One region of the Bradyrhizobium sp. LTSP857 genome, then DNA from elsewhere that is predicted to be linked to it. Evidence: predicted binding sites of a transcription regulator. Region 1 holds the regulator's gene; each other region holds the start of a gene.

Region 1 (4,751 bases):
CGTTCTTCGTGCTCGCAGCCGCGCGGCTGATGCTGATGCGGCTGGAAAAGAAGGCGGGGAATTAACGCCATGAACCCGATCTATTCACGCCGCCGCCGCAAGGACATCGTCATTCGCGGTCTGTGCTTCGCTGCCGCGGCCTTCGGCGTCACCTGGCTCGCGCTGATCCTGATCACGCTGCTCTACAACGGCTTGGCCGGACTCAATTTCCAGCTCTTCACCGAGAACACGCCGCCGCCCGGATCGAACGAGGGCGGCCTGCTCAACGCCATCGTCGGCTCGCTGATCATGACCGTGATCGGCGTCGGCATCGGCGCGCCGCTCGGCATGTTCGCCGGCACCTATCTCGCCGAATACGGCCGCAACGACCGCCTGACCTCGGTGATCCGCTTCATCAACGACATCCTGCTCTCGGCGCCCTCGATCATCATCGGTCTCTTCATCTATGGCGCGGTGGTGGTGCCGATGCGCGGCTTCTCGGCGTTCGCCGGCTGTCTCGCGCTCGCCGTGATCGTGATCCCGGTGGTGCTGCGCACGACCGAGGACATGCTGCTGCTGGTGCCGAACGCGCTGCGTGAGGCGGCCTCGGCGCTCGGCCTGCCGCGCTCGCTGGTGATCAAGCGGATCGCTTATCGTTCCGCGCGTTCCGGTCTCATCACCGGCGTGCTGCTCGCCACCGCCCGCGTCGCCGGCGAGACCGCGCCGCTGCTGTTCACCGCGCTGTCGAATCAGTTCTTCAGCCTGAGCCTTAACAAGACGATGGCGAACCTGCCGGTCACCATCAACAACTTCGTGCAGAGCCCTTACGCCTACTGGAAGCAGTTGGCCTGGAGCGGGGCGCTGCTCATCACCCTGACCGTTCTTGCCCTGAATATTGGTGCGCGCATCCTTGGCGCCGAGAGGACCGCAAAATGAGTGATCTTTCCGTTTCGATGAGCGCGGCCGGCGGCCTGCCCCAGGCGCCGGTGCTGCCCGAGGCGCCCCCCAAGGTGACGGTGCGCAACCTCAACTTCTATTATGGCGAGCACCACGCGTTGAAGAACATCAACTTGACGCTCGGTGCCAACCGCGTCACGGCGTTCATCGGCCCGTCGGGCTGCGGCAAGTCGACCCTGCTGCGCATCTTCAACCGGATGTACGACCTCTATCCGGGTCAGCGCGTCACCGGTCAGCTCATGCTGGACCAGACCAACATTCTCGACCCCAAGCTCGACCTCAATCTGCTCCGCGCCCGCGTCGGCATGGTGTTCCAGAAGCCGACGCCGTTCCCGATGACGATCTATGAGAATATCGCCTTCGGTATCCGTCTCTATGAAAAGATATCGAAGTCCGAGATGGACGGCCGCGTCGAGAAGGCGCTGCGTGGCGGCGCGCTGTGGAACGAAGTCAAGGACAAGCTCAACGCGTCCGGCCTGTCGCTCTCCGGCGGCCAGCAGCAGCGCCTCTGCATCGCCCGCACCGTCGCGGTGCGGCCCGAGGTGATCCTGTTCGACGAGCCCTGCTCGGCACTCGACCCGATCTCGACCGCCAAGGTCGAGGAGCTGATCCAGGAATTGTCCGAGAGCTACACGATTGCGATCGTCACCCACAACATGCAGCAGGCGGCCCGCGTCTCCGACAAGACCGCCTTCATGTATCTCGGCGAGCTGATCGAGTTCGACGACACCAGCAAGATCTTCACGTCGCCGACTGATCGGCGCACGCAGGATTACATCACCGGCCGGTTCGGCTGAGGAGACGGGACATGGGTTCTGAACATACCGCAAAGGCCTTCGACACCGACCTCCAGGAACTTACGCGCCTGGTTGCCGAGATGGGCGGGATTGCCGAGCGCATGATCGTCGATTCCGTCGACGCGCTGATCCGCCGCGACGTCGCGCTCGGCCAGCGCGTCGTCATCACCGACGTTGAGCTCGACGCGCTCCAGAAGCGCATCGAGGAGCGCGCGGTGCTCACCATCGCCCGCCGCCAGCCGATGGCGGTCGATCTGCGCGAGATCGTCGGCGCCATGCGCGTTGCGACCGATCTCGAGCGCATCGGCGACCTCGCCAAGAACATGGGCAAGCGCGTCGCGGCGCTGGAGACGGATTTTCATCCGCTCAAGCTGTTCCGCGGCCTCGAGCACATGACCGATCTGGTGCAGCAGCAGGTCAAGTCGGTGCTGGACGCCTATGCCGCGCATGATTTGCCGGCGGCGATGGCGGTGTGGAAGGGCGACGAGGAAGTCGACGCCATCTGCACCTCGCTGTTCCGCGAGCTCCTCACCTACATGATGGAAGATCCGCGCAACATTTCGTTCTGCATCCATTTGATGTTCTGCGCCAAGAACATCGAGCGGATCGGCGATCACGCCACCAACATCGCCGAGACCGTGTTCTACATGATCGAAGGTCAGGCGATGACCGACAAGCGCCCGAAGGGCGACATGACGACCTTCGCCACGACGGTCCCGAACACCTGAAGACTTAAGGAGCGACGACCCCATGGGCGCACGCATTATGGTTGTTGAAGACGAGGAAGCTCTCACCGAGCTCCTGCGCTACAACCTCGAAGGCGACGGCTATGACGTCGAGACGGTGATGCGCGGCGACGACGCCGACACCCGTCTCAAGGAGCACATCCCCGATCTGATCGTGCTCGACTGGATGCTGCCGGGCCTCTCCGGCATCGAGCTGTGCCGGCGGCTTCGTGCGCGGTCCGACACCAAGCAACTCCCGATCATCATGCTCACCGCGCGCGGCGAGGAGAGCGAGCGGGTGCGGGGACTGGCGACCGGCGCCGACGATTACATCGTCAAGCCGTTCTCGGTGCCCGAGCTGTTGGCGCGCGTGAAGGGTCTGCTGCGGCGCGCAAGCCCCGAGCGGCTCGCCACGGTGCTCGCTTTTGGCGACATCGAGCTCGACCGTGAAAAACGCCGCGTGGCGCGTTCGGGCCGTCCGATCGATCTCGGTCCGACCGAATATCGCCTGCTGGAGTTCTTCCTGGAGCATCCGGGCCGGGTGTTTTCGCGCGAGCAGCTGCTCGACAGCGTCTGGGGCCGCGACATCTATATCGACGAACGCACCGTCGACGTGCATATCGGCCGCCTGCGCAAGCTGCTCAATCTCGGCCGCGAGCAGGACCCGATCCGCACCGTGCGCGGTGCCGGTTATGCGCTGGACGATCGTTTTGCGAAGGCGGAGCAGGCGTAGGTTTCTGCGGTTAGTTTGTTAACCGCCGCGACCATCTCCGATGTCGTCCCGGCGAAGGCCGGGACCCATAACCACAGGGTGTGGTTTGGCGAAGACTCGGAGTCGCCCTCTCGCGCAATAACTGCGTTCTCGGAGTATGGGTCCCGGCCTTCGCCGGGACGACACTGAATTTGTTGCGCCGTCATCATGTGACGGCAGCCGTTAGCAACCAGCTAAATCGACTAACTCAGCGCGGACCCGGCTTCACCGGCGCACGGCGGCGATCCGACGCCGGCTGGTAGGCGACCCGCGAGTGCTGGGCGCAATAGGGCAGGCCGGAAAGCGCCTTGCCGCCGCAGAAGAAGAAATCCGGGCTCGAGGGATCTCCGACCGGCCAGTGGCAGGTTGCCTCGTTCAATTCAAGCAGCGACAGCCGCTGGCTCATCGGCACCACGTTGTCGTAGGTGACCGGTTCAGCCTCGACCTCGACCTCGAAGGCCTGCGCCAGCGCGGTGTTGCCGCGCGCAATCGGCCGGCTCACCCGCATCATGTGCTGCGCGGGACGCGCCTTGCGCGGCCGCGGAGCAGCCGACGACGGGCTCTTGGCGCGGCCCGACAGGCCAAGCCTGTGCACCTTGCCGATCACGGCGTTGCGGGTCACGTTGCCGAGCTCGGCCGCGATCTGGCTGGCCGACAATCCGGCCTCCCAGAGCTTTTTCAACTGCTCGACGCGATCGTCCGACCAAGTCAAAACCGTCATTGCACCCTTTCCTTCGCCGCGCGCCAGCCATCCTGGGGCGCACAACGAATGCTAAGTCTCGAAAAACCCGTGCCGTCAGAATCCCTTAAGGCTCGCCGGGCACGAAGACGCGCCCGAACGTTTACGCCGGTACAAGAGGACTTAGAGATCAGAACCGCTGCACGAGATGTCGTATCTGACAAACCAAACGCTACAATATGGCGTGACTCACGCGCAAGAGTCCGCCGACTCGCTTCCACATGTTCCGTGGCCAAAATCCGCAAATTCGGCACCGCAAGACTACGGATTCAGCGTTTCGCGAGGCTTTCCCGGCGGCATTGACACCCGTGGTGCCAAGCATAAGATAGTGACGCGTGCCGCCCTTAAAAGGCGGCACGTTTCGTTTTCCGGACCAAATGACGCGCTGCGCAACGCGCGTTCAGGCCGTCTGAAACATCCAAGAGAGCGTCATGACCAACAGCGCCGCGCCGCATTTGCTCCCCGTTTTCGCCAGGGCCGACATCGGTTTTGAGCGTGGCGAGGGCTCTTGGCTGATCGCGACCAATGGCGATCGCTATCTCGATTTCACCTCGGGCGTGGCGGTGAATGCGCTCGGCCATGCCCATCCCGCGCTGGTCAAGGCGTTGCAGGAGCAGGCCACCAAGCTCTGGCACATGTCGAACCTGTTCCAGAGCCCGGACGGCGAGCGGCTGGCCGCGCGTCTCTGCAATGAGAGCTTTGCGGACTTCGTATTCTTCTGCAATTCCGGCGCCGAGGCGCTGGAATGCGTGATCAAGCTGGTCCGCCACCATCATGCCGCCAAGGGCCATCCCGAGCGCTAT
Region 2 (4,751 bases), on a different contig from region 1:
GCAGCACCGCACCGACCTCCAAAATGCTGTCGACGAAAGCCCTCGCCGAGGCCTCCCAGGTGTAATTGGAGGCAAATTCAACGCAGGCCGGCCGCGAAACGTCGAGCGCGGCGAAGCAGGCGTTACGAAGGTCATGATCCAGCGCGCCGACCGGCGCATCACCGATGACGTCGCGTGGGCCCTTCACCGGGAAAGCCGCGACCGGCAGGCCGCTTGCGAGTGCCTCGAGCAGGACCAGGCCGAAGGTGTCGGTCTTGCTGGGAAACACGAAGACGTCGGCCGCCGCATAGATGTCCGCCAGCGCCTCGCCGTGCTTTTCGCCCAGGAAGATCGCATCCGGATAGGCCTCCTCCAGCGCGATGCGCGCCGGGCCGTCACCGACGATCACCTTGGTGCCGGGCAGGTCGAGGTCGAGGAAGGCCTCGAGATTCTTCTCCACCGAGACCCGGCCGACCGAGAGGAACACCGGCGCCGGAAGGCAGAGATCGATGGCACGGGGGTGGAACAAATGGGTGTCGACGCCGCGCGGCCACAGCACGACGTTGGCAAAGCCACGCTCGGTCAGTTCGCGGGCGAGCGCCGGGGTTGCCGCCATCACGGCCCGGCTGGTGCTGTGGAAACGGCGCAGCGCCCGCCAGATCAGGGATTCTGGAACCGGCACCCTGGCGCGGACATATTCGGGAAAGCGGGTGTGGAAGCTGGTCGTGAACGGCAGCTTGCGCTGGCGGCAATAGCGGCGGACCATCAGGCCGATCGGCCCCTCCGTCGCAACATGGATGCTGTCGGGCTGGGCCTCTTCGATCAGCTTCGCGATCCGGGCCGGGCGCGGCATCGCCAGCCGCACGTCGCGATAGCTCGGCATCGCAAAGGTGCGAAACGATTGCGGCGTCAGAAACGTGAACTCGACACCGAACCCCTTGGCTGCGTCAGCGAGCTTGGTCAGCGTCCGAACCACACCGTTGACTTGCGGGTGCCAGGCGTCGGTCGCGACCAGGATGCGCATCAAGCCGCCCTTGCTGCCACCTGCGGGACTTCCGCCGGCTTCCGTGCCTGATCGGCCCAGGTGATGATCTCGAAATGACCGTCGTCGTGCTCGACCAGCGCGGTGCAGCTCTCGACCCAGTCGCCGCAATTCATGTAGCGGATGCCGTTCTCGTCACGGATCACGGCGTAGTGGATGTGGCCGCAGATCACGCCATCGGCGTCGTGACGGCGCGCCTCAGCGGCAAGCGCCTGCTCGAACGCGCCGATATAGTTGACGGCGTTCTTGACCTTCTGCTTGGCCCATTGCGACAGCGACCAATAGGGCACTTTGAACATGCGCCGGAAGAAATTGACGAAGCGGTTCATCTGGATCGCAAAGTCGTAGGCCTTGTCGCCGAGATGGGCGAGCCAGCGCGCGTTCTGCACGACGAGATCGAAGATGTCGCCGTGGATGACCAGATAACGCTTTCCGTCCGCGCCGGTGTGCACGGTGTTTTCGACGACGTCGATGCCACCGAAATGCGTACCGTAATAGTTGCGCAGGAACTCGTCGTGATTGCCGGGGATGTAGATGACCTTGGCGCCCTTGCGCGCCTTGCGCAGGAGCTTCTGGACTAAATCGTTATGAGATTGCGGCCAGTGCCAGCTCGATTTCAGTGCCCAGCCATCGACGATGTCTCCGACGAGATAAATGGTATCGGCATCGTGGTAGCGCAGGAAGTCCAGCAGAAGGTCGGCTTGCGAACCGCGGGCTCCGAGATGCACGTCGGAGATGAACAAGGTGCGAAAGCGCCTTTCAGGGCTCTCGTCACTCATATCGTAACTTCCCATGCGACAGCCTGTAACAATGTCCCGTGACAGGGGGATGACCAATTGAACCTTTGAGGCACCCTCAGATACGAATCAAACCTCGCCTCGCCCTCCCCGCGAATATCAGTCGCATGCGACAATCAGGCGACATGACGCGGCAATGCGTGCCCGCAAAAACCCGGACCCGATGGCCTTATTGGTTATGGCCTTATTGGTTAACGGCGGGGTCGACGCAGAGCGCGAAGCCGGCGTTAGTAAAACTTGTGGAAATGATGGATCGGCCCATGGCCGTGGCCGACGCTGAAGCGGTCGGCGGCCGCAATCGCCGCGCTGATCCAGGCCTTGGCGTTGCGCACCGCCTGCTCAAGGGTGTCACCCTTGGCGAGACCTGCCGCGACCGCCGAGGAGAGCGAGCAACCGGTGCCGTGCGTATTTTTGGTGGCGACCCGCGGCGCGGCGAGCGCGATCGTTGCTTCGGCGCTGACGAGATAGTCGATGCTCTCGGCGCCCTCGCCGTGGCCGCCCTTGATCAGCACCGCGCGACAGCCGAGCGCGAGCAGGCGACGCCCCTGGCTCTCGATATCGGCCTCGCTTCGCGCGGCCGGCTCGTCGAGCAGAGCGGCGGCCTCCGGCAGGTTCGGCGTGATCACCGAAGCGAGCGGCATCAGTTTTTTGCGCAGGGCCTCGACGGCTTCTGATGCCAGCAGCCGGTCGCCGGATGTTGCAACCATCACGGGATCGAGCACCACATGCCGCGGCGCCCAGCGCGACAGCGCGGTGGCGATCGCATCGATGCTCGCGGCCTGCGCCACCATGCCGATCTTCACCGCATCGACATCGAGATCGGAGAACACCGCATCGATCTGCGCGGTGACGAACTCGGCGGGCACGGCGTGAATGCCGGTAACGCCGTTTGTATTCTGCGCCGTCAACGCCGTGATGGCGGAGGCGCCGTAGACACCGAGCGCGGCAAAGGTCTTCAGGTCGGCCTGGATGCCGGCGCCGCCGCTCGAATCGGAGCCGGCGATGGTGAGCGCCACGGGCGTCGTCATCGCGGGATACACTTGGCTGAGGGGGACACCACCATAGCCTGTCCTAGCGCGACCATGGAACGCCAGCAAGCGGCTCGGCCGGCGAATCAATCGGTTGCGATCCGGCGCTGTCGACCCCCAATCGTGCACAGGGTGCAAAATTTAGCCTGATATCGCCTTGGCCCTTGGCGTCCATACCGAGGAGTGAGACGTTAGCGGTGGAACGTACAGCGACACCAATGTTGCGGGCCGACACCGGTCCGCAACTTTCTCGGGGTGGAATTATGTGGGCCTACTTCGAACGCATCCTCGACTCCTCGATGTTTTCACCGCACGGCATCTGCCTGTTGTGGGAGCCCGAGCTGATCTGGCTGCACGTCGTCTCGGACGCCTGCATTGCGGCTGCCTATTTCTCGATCCCGTTTGCGCTTACGATCCTCGTCACCAAGCGGCGCGACCTCCAGTTCGGCTGGGTCTATTGGGCATTCGCGGTCTTCATCATGGCGTGCGGCCTGACGCACGTGCTGTCGATCTACACGCTCTGGGTCCCGGTCTACGGCATCGAGGGCATCGTCAAGGCGGTGACGGCGGTGGCGTCGGTCTTCACCGCCGGCGCGCTCTGGCCGCTATTGCCGAAGATTTTGACGATCCCCTCCCCGTTCGAGCTTCAGAAGGTCCAGGCCGCACTCGAAGAGGAGGAAATCAAGAGCCGTGACGCGACGCTTCTGCTCCGGCAGGTCGGCGACGCGCAGCGCGCGATGCGCGAGAGCGTGACGCGCCTCACCGCCGTGGTCGAGACCGCGGTCGACGGCGTCATCCTGTTCGACGCGCAAGCCCGCATTCTGCTGTTCAACCCCGCCTGCGAACGGCTGTTCGGCTATCGCGCCGACGAGGTCATGAATCTCGACATCGCCATGCTGATGTCCGCCGACAAGAGGCCCTCATCCACCGGTCATGCGCGGCGTTTCGCAACCGGGGAAGCCGCCGGCCTGCGCAAGGACGGATCGACCTTCCCGATGGATCTGTCGGTGGGCCAGGCGTGGCAGGACGGCGATCTGATCTACGTCGGCATCGTCCACGATTTAACTGCGCGCAAGCTGACCGAGCAGCAGCTCCAGCAGGCGCAGAAGATGGAGACGGTCGGCCAGCTCTCCGGTGGCATCGCCCATGACTTCAACAACCTCCTGACCGTCATCATCGGCAACGCCGAGCATCTGAGCGAGCAGCTCAAGGCACGGCCCGATCTGCGGCAGTTTGCCGACGACATTTGCGAGTCCGGCGAACGCGGCGCGGAATTGACGCAGCGACTGCTCGCGTTCAGCCGCCGCCAATTGCTCCAGCCGCAGACGATCGACTGCCGCCAGCTGCTCGAGTCCATGCTCAAGCTGTTCAAGCGCACCTTGCGGGAAAATATCGAGATCAAAACGGCGTTCGGGCCCGGCACGATCCAGACCTTCGCGGACCGCGCCCAGCTCGAATCCGCCGTGCTGAACCTTGCGCTCAACGCCCAGGACGCCATGCCGGCAGGCGGGCACCTGACGCTGAGCACGGAGCTGGCTGCGATCGACGATGACTATCGTGCTCTGCACCCGGAAGTGATGTCCGGCAGCTACGCCTTGATCTCCGTCACCGATGACGGCGAAGGCATGACGCCTGATGTGATCGAGCACGCTTTCGAGCCGTTCTTCACCACCAAGGAAGTCGGCAAGGGCTCGGGCCTCGGGCTGAGCATGGTCTATGGCTTCGCCAAGCAATCCGACGGCCATGTCTCGATCTATAGCGAGCAGGGCCTTGGGACGACGGTCCGGATCTATTTGCCGCGCGCCGGCGCCGGAGAATCCCCGGCTGACATGCCGGAGAACGGGGAGGCTGCACCCCGCGGGCACGAAACCATCCTGATCGCGGAAGACGATCCTTTCGTGCGCT
Region 3 (4,751 bases), on a different contig from region 1:
GGAGGCGAGCTGTCGCGACAGCCTGCGCTGCTCGCTGACGTCAAGATGGGTGGTCACCGAACCGCCGTTGGGCAGGACGAAATGCTTCACCATGATGGCCCGCCCGTCCGGCAGTTCGGTGATCAGGCCGTTGGGGCTTGCCGCCTTCTCGTAAAAGTCGTCGTTGGAGACACCACCGATGACCCCGCGCTTGCGCCGGAGCTCCAGGATGTCATAGCCGTTCATGTTGGCCCAGAGATCCGACCGTGACAGCCCGTAGATCTCGAGATAGCGGTCGTTGCAGAAGATGATGCTCCGCTGCGCATCCGTCATCATCACGCCCTGGTTGAGATTGTTCATGGCGGAGGAGACGAAAGCGTTGCGCCGCAACTGGGACCGCTTGGCGCGGCGCAACGCGGAATGAATCCACAGCGCGACAGCGGCCAGAAGCGAACACACGACAATGCCGCCGATCAGGCCTTCCCAGACCAGGCTGGGATCGAGCCCGTCCAGATAGGCGCTCGGGGCAAATTGTTCGGACAACGCATAGGCGCGCGCGGGCGTGATCGCGGCGCCCAGGCACACGACGGCCTGCACAGCAATCAGAACAGTGCTGCCAGCGTGCCAGTTCTTCTCAGCCATCAGCCACCCGCGATTTCAACTGCGGATTGTCTGGCTTCACGGGTTTGGATCGGGTAAACGCCTGTACGCCCAACAGAAAAATGTGTCCCGAAATACGGCAATTGCCCTGACATGATAAACGCTTCGTTAATGGAGAACGGCTTCAAAGCGCGTTTCCGGGGCAGACCGGCTCCATCGGCACCTTCAGCGAGAATTCTGCACAACCATGGATAGGGTCGATAGCGTCGTCATCGGAGCCGGCGTGGTCGGGCTCGCGGTGGCCCGGAAGCTTGCCCAGGCCGGGCACGAGGTGATCGTGCTCGAAGAAGCCGAGGCCATCGGCACCGTCACCTCCTCGCGCAACAGCGAGGTGATCCATGCCGGGATCTACTACCGCGCCGGGAGCTGGATGGCGCGCATGTGCGTCAGCGGCAAGCACGCGCTCTACCGCTATTGCGGCGAACGCGGTATCCCGCACAAGAATTGCGGCAAGCTGATCGTCGCGACCAGCGCGAAAGAGACCGAGAAGCTGCAATCGATCAAGGCGCATGCCGAGGCAAATGGCGTGCTCGACATGCAGTTGCTCTCGGGGGACGCCGCGCGCGCGCTGGAGCCGGCGCTTGCCTGCGACGCCGCACTGCTCTCGCCGTCGACGGGCATCATCGACAGCCATGCCTACATGCTCTCGCTGCGCGGCGAGGCCGAGGCGGCAGGCGCGGCTTTTGCGTTTCACACGCCCCTGATCCGCGCCAAGGTCGCGGGCGGCGTCATCGAGATCGACGCCGGCGGCGAAGCGCCGATGACGCTGCAATGCAGCCTGCTCGTCAACGCCGCCGGGCTTTCGGCGACGACCGTCGCGCGCCACATCGACGGCATGCCGCTGGATCGGATTCCACCGGCCTATCTCGCCAAGGGCAATTACTTCAGTTGCAACGCGAGAGCGCCGTTCTCGCACCTGATCTATCCGGTGCCCGAGCCCGGCGGGCTCGGCGTGCATCTGACGCTGGACATGGCGGGTCAGGCGCGTTTCGGTCCCGACGTCGAGTGGATCGAGACGATCGACTATGAGGTCGATCCGTCGCGCGCCGAGCGCTTCTATCCGGCGATCCGCAAATACTGGCCGACGCTGCCTGATGGCGCGCTGATGCCGAGCTATTCAGGCATTCGCCCGAAGATCGTGCCGCCCGCTGTCGCCACGCAGGATTTTCTGATGCAGGGTCCGCGCGACCACGGCGTCGAGGGCCTGGTCAATCTGTTCGGCATCGAATCGCCGGGATTGACGTCGTCGCTTGCGATCGCGGACCACGTCGCCGAGCTCGCAGGACTCTAAACGCCGCAAACGCCGCGCAACGATGATTGCGCAACGCGCACTTACAGCAGGGATGAGCGCAAGAGCTCCCATCCCTGCATGAAAGGGTACGATCAAACTCTACGCTGTTACGGGGGTTACTAGTGAAGCGTGTCGCCGGTGTGCTTCAGTCGCTCGATCTGGTCCTTGACCATCAACTTCCGGCGCTTCAACTCAACAATTTGCAGGTCGTCTGTTGAAAGGTGCACGAGAGCGTCGTGCAATTCGTTTTCGAGAGTCTTATGCTTCCGTTCCAATTCAACCAGATGTGCCTGAATTGTCATTCGAAACCTCCTCGGTAGGGGTGAACCTTGGATTCGATCCGGACGAGGAAGTGTACATCACCGATTCGTTCTGTCGATGGGTATCCGTCGTCGCAATGTCATTTTTGAAAATTCATATGTAACGAAGCGTGAGTAAGGAACCACGCGGCGAAAAATCCATGATATCAATGCACTTGCGCAAGCCGTGTTAAACGATCCACCGAAATATCTTGCGAGAGAACGGTACCCGACGACCCAGATCGCTTGCGATCACGACGCGCAAGGACGATAATTTCCACAGGGCATCCACAGCCTTAATCTCAAGCTTATCGGTTTTCGGCCACCGCAGACATGACCAATGAAGACGAGCGCGAGCTCGAAACCGAACTCGCCCGGTTGCACCAGGAACACCGAGATCTCGATGCGGCGATCGATGCACTGCATCAATCGCCCGCCCCCGACCTGTTGCGGTTACAGCGGTTGAAGAAACGCAAGCTGTTGTTGCGCGACCGTATCGCCTTCATCGAAGACCAGATCACACCCGACATCATCGCCTGATCCACAGCCGTTGCGTCGCGACCAAGCTGCGGCATTTGAATCCTCTTGACTCAACTAGAACAAAGAGGGAACATTTGGACCCAACCGGCCCAGGAAAACGCAGATGTCAGCAACCGCCCTCTTCGACAACAGCCACTATGAACAGGCCTGCGATCAGGCCATCGCGATGTGCGACGGCAATCTGCGCAGCACCATCAAGGCGCTGATCATGGCCAACGAATATCTCGAAGCCGAGCTCGAGGAATTGCAGGCGGCGATCTCGGCCGGCTGCATTCCGGAGACTTCACGCAGCAAGGCGCGGAGCAGCGCCGCTTAACTCCACCATCCCTGGAGCAACGCCATGTCCGATGTGACCTATTACGTTGCAATGCCCTTTCTGATCGATGCCGACGGATCGCCTGTCGCCGGCGCGGCCGAGGAATGTCAGTCCTCAACGGCCGCGCTGCGGCGCGCCGAGATTTTGTCGCGCGGAGCCGGCTGCATCGGCGCGGTCGCGTTCAGCCGCAGCGGCGATCCTATGACCGGCGAATTCGGCGACGCAACGTTGCTACGCAAATTCGGCAGCGTGCCGGAAGATCTGGCCACCCTCTAAGTTCAACTGCTCACAAGCCTGATCCGCGGCTCGTGCCGCCGGTGTGCCTTGCGCACATACATGGCAGCATCGGCCTCCTCCAGCGCGCGGGCTGCATCGGATTGCGGGCCGAGCAGCGCAACACCCGCAGAGGCGCCCGCCGTCACATGCTGGCCGCGAAAGACGAACGACAATTCGTCGACCGCCTGCTCGAAGATCACGGCTTTTGCCTTGGCATCGGTCTCGCTGAGATTCCACAACAGCAGCGCAAACTCGTCGCCGCCGAGCCGGCCGACCACATCGGAGGCGCGGATCTGCCGCGTCAGCGTGGCCGCGATCGCTTTGAGCACCTCATCGCCGGCGCCATGGCCAAAGGAATCGTTGATCGGCTTCAACCGGTCGACGTCGAGCACGATCAGTGCGCCGCTGGCGCGGTAGCGTTTCATATAGGCGATGGCGCGCTGAAGCTCGCGCTCGAAACCGCGCCGGTTCGGAATGTCCAGCAGGAAGTCGGTGTCGGCCGCCGCTTCGAGTTCCGAGACGCGCCGCAGCGCCCCTTTGAGCTTGGTCCGCAGGCCACGGATGGTCGCCTTGATCGCTTCCTTGCCGCCGTCATCGGCGGACGCGCGGCGCCGCGCCGGCGCGGAACGCTTGGGTGCAGCTTTGGATTGGCTCCCGCTGGTCGTCCGGCCCTTTTTGGCCTTCGCGGCGGTCGCCCTTTTTGGTTTCCTCATGGGCATCCTGCTCAATGAAGGCTTGCGGGGATTCACCAAGACAGGATAGTCCATTCCCTTCTCCTTGCCACCGCCTTGCGATCCGCCGGCCGGAACCGTTAATCTGGCCTATGTTTCTGTTTTCCCGAGCACAATTGACGACATGACAGCGCCGATCGCCATCATCATGGGAAGCCAGTCGGACTGGGACACCATGCGGCATGCCGCCGACACGCTTGCAGCGCTCGGCGTCGCCTGTGAATCCCGCATCGTCTCGGCGCACCGGACCCCAGACCGGCTGTTTGCCTTCGCCAAGGGCGCCAAGGCGGCCGGTTTCAAGGTCATTATCGCCGGCGCCGGCGGCGCCGCGCATCTGCCCGGCATGGCCGCGGCACTGACGGAACTGCCAGTGTTCGGCGTGCCTGTCGAATCCAGGACGCTCAAGGGCATTGATTCGCTCTATTCGATCGTCCAGATGCCAGCCGGCATCCCGGTAGGCACTCTGGCGATCGGCAAGGCCGGCGCGATCAACGCGGCGCTGCTTGCAGCAGCCGTACTGGCGCTGTCCGATCCGGCTCTGTCCGACCGCCTCGCCGCCTGGCGCAAGGCGCAGACCGAGGCGGTCGCCGAGCGCCCGGAGGATAAGGCGTGACTGACTCGAAGCAGGTGAAGCTGAAGCCCGGCGACACCATCGGAAT
Region 4 (4,751 bases), on a different contig from region 1:
ACGTCCATTTCAACCTGCTCGATCCCCGCGCCGACCTCGACGTGCTGATGATCGCGCCGAAGGGCCCCGGCCACACCGTGCGCTCCGAGTATCAGCGCGGCGGCGGCGTGCCCTGCCTGATCGCGATCTCCAAGGACGTCTCGGGCAACGCCCATGATCTCGGCCTGTCCTACGCCTCGGCCGTCGGCGGCGGCCGTGCCGGCATCATCGAGACCACCTTCAAGGAAGAGTGCGAGACCGACCTGTTCGGCGAGCAGGTTGTGCTCTGCGGCGGCCTGGTCGAGCTGATCAAGGGCGGCTACGAGACCCTGGTCGAAGCCGGCTACGCCCCGGAGATGGCCTATTTCGAGTGCCTGCACGAGGTGAAGCTGATCGTCGACCTGATCTATGAAGGCGGCATCGCCAACATGAACTACTCGATCTCCAACACCGCAGAGTATGGCGAATACGTCACCGGTCCGCGCATCGTCACCTCGGAAACCAAGGCCGAGATGAAGCGCGTTCTGAACGACATCCAGTCCGGCAAGTTCGCCCGCGACTGGATGCTCGAGAACAAGGTCAACCAGACCTCGTTCAAGGCGACCCGCGCCAAGCTCGCTGCACATCCGATCGAGGAAGTCGGCGCGAAGCTCCGCGACATGATGCCCTGGATCAAGAAGGGCGCGTTGGTCGACAAGTCGAAGAACTAAGTTTTGCGAGAGCGAAAAAGCAACGCTTCGCTCGCCAAACCAAATCTTAAATCTTCGCGATTATATCTGAGCGAGATCGCAAACAGCGATCTCGCTCTTTCCTTCTCGCGCGAAGCATTGCTGCTTCATTCAAATTCTTCGCGAGTTCATGTGCTCGCTGAGCAGCAAGAACTGACGCTTAAACCACATTCTTGGTCTCGCGTCGTTTTTCAGCAGTTCTCGCAAGACTCCGGGTACCAAAACGCCAGCGTCTTCAGAGTCGAAGACTCGTCTCTTCATCCACTCTCTCATCCCGTCATCAATCTCGCTGTGCGACGCTTGCGTGCGACTTCAACTTAAGAAGCGACACCTGCTACGCCTTCTTGCGCGCGCATTATTGCGCTTCGGCCGTACGCCGGGTCGGGCTTGAGGCCATCGCGATCATCCGCAATGCCATCACGGCGAGCAGTGGAACGAGGAACGCGGCATAGAGCGGCATCGCCGGCACGCGTTTGCCGAACGACACCATGAACTGGAACCAGAGATAATAGCCGCCCACAAGGTGCAGCGCGCGCCACGCGCGTGGTCCGAGCAGTGCGGCTGCGCGATCGAACGAGGTCGCGCTCATGGCGACGATGACGGCATAGCCGATGCCGCCGAAGATGTAGGACGCGGCCGAGGTCGCCTCTGCAAAGGCCGCCGGATCCATTTTGGCGAAAGCGACGATCGCAACCGCGTGGATGGCGTGGGAAGTGGCAAAGCTGAGGCCGAGATAACGCCGGTTGCGGCGCTGCCAGCGGGTCCAGGCATTGGGCCACAGCCGCGCCAGCGCAGCGGCGCTGAAGGCGAGACAGAACAGGAGCAGCGAGCTTCGTGCGGTGAAGCGGATCACCATGCGGACCCCCTCGACCTCGAACTGCCGCATCGAGGCGATCCACAGGCTGAGAGCGATCAGGCTCAGGGTGAAGGCGGCAAGCAGCCACCAGCCTTCGAACCAGCCTTGACGTTGCGACATGATGATTTCCTCCCCTATGTAATCGCCGATTACATTTCGTGGCGACTTGGCCGTCAATGGTGTAATCGCTGCTTACATTCACGTTCGGGTGATGCTAGGCTCGGCTGTTGCCGCGAATTCGCTGCAACCTCTCCCGCTTGCTTTGCGGGGGAGGTCGGCGCGAAGCGCCGGGTGGGGGCTTTCTCCACTTGGGGAATCTCGCTCGCGGCACGACCCCCACCCCCAACCCTCCCCCGCAAGCGGGAGAGGGAGCGCACCTCCTTCGTGGCTCTCAGAATGCCTAAGCTTGTCCGCCAAACTCCGAAGCCTCGCGCCCGTCGCCAAACATCCGAAGCCCGGCCCTATCACCACGGCGACCTCCGCCGCGTGTTGATCGATGCCGCGCTGCAACTGGCGGCCGAGGGCGCCGAGGTCTCGGTGCGCGAGGCCGCGCGCCGGGCCGCGGTGTCGCCGGGGGCACCGTTCCGGCACTTCCCCAATCGCGACGCGCTGATGGCGGCGGTGGCCGAGGAGGCGCAGCGGCGCTTTCGCCTCGAGATCGAGGCCGCGCTGGGCGAGGCGGCGGCGCCCGACCCGCTGGCTCGCTTCCGTGCCTTCGGCTTGGCTTATCTGCGCTGGGCGATGCGCAACCCCGCGCATTTCGAGATCATCTCCACCGGGCGCTATTTCACCCATGGCAGCTCGGCCGGGCTGACACGCGACAATGCCGAGCTGGTCGCGCTGACCGAGCGGATGCTGGCTGAGGCGGCGGAGCAGGGCCTGCTGTGGTCGGGCGATCTCAAGCGCATCCAGATCGCCGGCCGCGCCCTGGTCTACGGCTTTGCCCGGATGAATCTCGACGGCCATTTCCCGCGCTGGGGGGTGGAGGAGGGTGAGATCGAACGGATGGCGGAGGGGGTGATCGACCTGTTCATCGCGGGGATCGCCAAGCGCTAGCGTGCGTGGCATGCGGCCGTTCGCCGCCTGCTAACATTAAGCGAAGGTCGGACCACCACACGCGTTGCTTGTCCATGACCGTTCAATTACAGTTTTATGACACGGTGCAGGCTTTCCGGCTGCGCCGAAAGCTACAGGCCGGTTCACGGCTTGGCATCACCGCGCCGGACCAGAAGTTGCGTGTCGTCGATGGCGTCCGCGCCCAATCCAGGTCCTTCTGCCGCCACCGCCGTGCTGGCGAGCGTCGCCGCGCTCGGCGTCTGGCGACTGCTTGCAGTTGCCGCGCCGCATCTCGCAGCCCTTGCGCTGATGTACGAGACCGAGACCGATTTTGGCTCGCGGCTCTCTTTCGTGTTGGCCTGGGGCATCCTCAACTTCTTCTGGATCACGCTGCTGCGGCGGCCGGCGCTGTCGGGCGCGCTGTCGCTGACCATGGTCGTCGTGCTGATACTGCTGTCGCGGCTCAAGCACGACGTCGTGCAGATGACCGTCAACTTCATCGACCTGATGATGATCGACCGCGACACCGTCGCGTTCCTGTTCACGATCTTCCCGAACCTGCGCTGGTCGGTGATCGGGGCCGGCCTCGTCACGCTGCCGCTGATGTATGCGTTGTGGTGGCTCGATCCGTTCCGCATCCGCCGCCTGCCGGCGCTTGCCTCACTGCTCGCGTGTCTCGCCGCACTTGTGGGCTATTCGCTCTATCATCCGGACGAGGCCTGGCGCGGCTATTACGACGACGGCTATCTCTCAAAGTTCTTCCGCTCCGGCGTCAGCGCGGTCTCCGACTTCGCGCAATACGGCTTCATGGAGTCGGCCGCCTCGACCAACGAACGGCTCAACATGCCGCTGGTCGATGCCTGTCATCCCGCCGGCCGTCGGCCGAACATCATCATGGTCCATGATGAATCCAGCTTCGACATCCGCGCCGCTGCTGGCATCAAGGTGCCGCCGGGCTATGGCAGCCACTTCAAATCCTTTGATGGCAAGCAGCGCACGTTCCTGGCCGAGAGCAATGGCGGCCCTAGCTGGTTCACCGAATACAACGTGCTCGCAGGCCTCTCCTCGCGCTCATTCGGCCGTTTCGCCTATTTCGTGACGCGCATCGCATCGGGCCGCGTCGAGCGCGGCCTGCCGCTGGCGCTGCGCCGCTGCGGCTACGACACGATGTCGCTCTATCCTGCTTATGGCGGCTTCATGGGCGCACGCAGTTTCCAGATGACGACCGGCGTCGAGCGTTTCTTCGACTCGAAGGATCTCGGCGCGAAGGACGTCGAGCCGGACAGCTTCTTCTACGACAAGGCGCTCCGGCTGATGGGCGAGCGCACGCCGAACAAGCCGCTGTTCACCTTCATCTATCTCGGCGCCAATCATTTCCCCTGGGAGACGCGCTTTCGCCCCGACCTGGTGCCGAATTGGAAGGCGCCGGGCAACGCGCCGTCCATCGACGAATATCTCCGCCGGCAAGCGATGAGCGCCGAGCAATTTAAGACCTTCATCGCCGGGCTGAAGAAGACGTTCCCCGGCGAGCCCTTCCTGATCGTGCGCTATGGCGACCACCAGCCGGAATTCGCGCCGCAGATTCTCGAGCCCGGGCTCGACGAAGGCGCCATCGGCAAGAAGCTCGACGACTACGATCCGCGCCTCTACGCGACCTATTACGCGATCGACGCCGTCAATTTCGAGCCGGTGAAGAGCGATGCCGTGATGGACACGATCGACGGTCCTTATCTGCCGCTGGTGATCCAGGAAGCCGCGGGCATTCCGCTCGACCCGTCCTTCGCCGAGCAGAAGCAGATCATGCTCCGCTGCAAGGGCCTATTCTACGCCTGCAAGGACGGCGCCGAAGCGCGGCGGCTGAATCGGCTGCTGATCAATGCAGGGATGATCCACGGGCTTTAGTCTTCATCGCCGTCATCCTGAGGTGCCGGAGCGTAGCGGAGGCCTCGAAGGATGCACGGCCCGGCTGTATCGCGGCCGTTCATCCTTCGAGGCTCCTCGCGCACTGCTTCGCAGTGCACGCCTCGCACCTCAGGATGACGGGACGTGCGGCAGACCTACTGTTTCACCTTCTCCCACAGCCACTTCGCCACGAGATCCGGCGACGAATTCGCGTCGTTGCCGGCGGCGCG

What was found. The regulator PhoB, encoded in region 1, activates phosphate uptake and scavenging genes when phosphate is short. The targets are predictions, from matches to a motif close to TGTCATNNANCTGTCAT.
Region 2: a site for PhoB is predicted at 1,839-1,855, ahead of UP06_RS38035 (UDP-2,3-diacylglucosamine diphosphatase). Genes of this name have one in related genera too.
Region 3: a site for PhoB is predicted at 2,318-2,334, ahead of UP06_RS11890 (YdcH family protein). Genes of this name have one in related genera too.
Region 4: a site for PhoB is predicted at 2,705-2,721, ahead of UP06_RS24585 (LTA synthase family protein). Genes of this name have one in related genera too.

Annotation. Positions count from the first base shown of each region.
Region 1 is NZ_JYMS01000037.1:39,246-43,996, forward strand. It holds gene pstC (phosphate ABC transporter permease subunit PstC) at 1-65, shown strand, start outside; gene pstA (phosphate ABC transporter permease PstA) at 70-915, shown strand; gene pstB (phosphate ABC transporter ATP-binding protein PstB) at 912-1,733, shown strand; gene phoU (phosphate signaling complex protein PhoU) at 1,745-2,461, shown strand; gene phoB (phosphate regulon transcriptional regulator PhoB) at 2,484-3,191, shown strand; gene UP06_RS23690 (GcrA family cell cycle regulator) at 3,418-3,930, opposite strand; gene UP06_RS23695 (aspartate aminotransferase family protein) at 4,380-4,751, shown strand, end outside.
Region 2 is NZ_JYMS01000049.1:972,773-977,523, forward strand. It holds gene UP06_RS38030 (glycosyltransferase family 4 protein) at 1-1,003, opposite strand, end outside; gene UP06_RS38035 (UDP-2,3-diacylglucosamine diphosphatase) at 1,003-1,815, opposite strand; gene thiD (bifunctional hydroxymethylpyrimidine kinase/phosphomethylpyrimidine kinase) at 2,046-2,846, opposite strand; gene UP06_RS38045 (hybrid sensor histidine kinase/response regulator) at 3,110-4,751, shown strand, end outside.
Region 3 is NZ_JYMS01000020.1:126,242-130,992, reverse strand. It holds gene UP06_RS11900 (sensor domain-containing protein) at 1-621, opposite strand, end outside; gene UP06_RS11895 (NAD(P)/FAD-dependent oxidoreductase) at 827-1,930, shown strand; gene UP06_RS11890 (YdcH family protein) at 2,050-2,232, opposite strand; gene UP06_RS11885 (YdcH family protein) at 2,563-2,769, shown strand; gene UP06_RS11880 (hypothetical protein) at 2,873-3,085, shown strand; gene UP06_RS11875 (hypothetical protein) at 3,110-3,361, shown strand; gene UP06_RS11870 (GGDEF domain-containing protein) at 3,364-4,074, opposite strand; gene purE (5-(carboxyamino)imidazole ribonucleotide mutase) at 4,217-4,705, shown strand; gene UP06_RS11860 (5-(carboxyamino)imidazole ribonucleotide synthase) at 4,702-4,751, shown strand, end outside.
Region 4 is NZ_JYMS01000038.1:172,082-176,832, forward strand. It holds gene ilvC (ketol-acid reductoisomerase) at 1-689, shown strand, start outside; gene UP06_RS24575 (hypothetical protein) at 1,063-1,683, opposite strand; gene UP06_RS24580 (TetR/AcrR family transcriptional regulator) at 2,050-2,619, shown strand; gene UP06_RS24585 (LTA synthase family protein) at 2,809-4,521, shown strand; gene UP06_RS24590 (glycine betaine ABC transporter substrate-binding protein) at 4,677-4,751, opposite strand, start outside.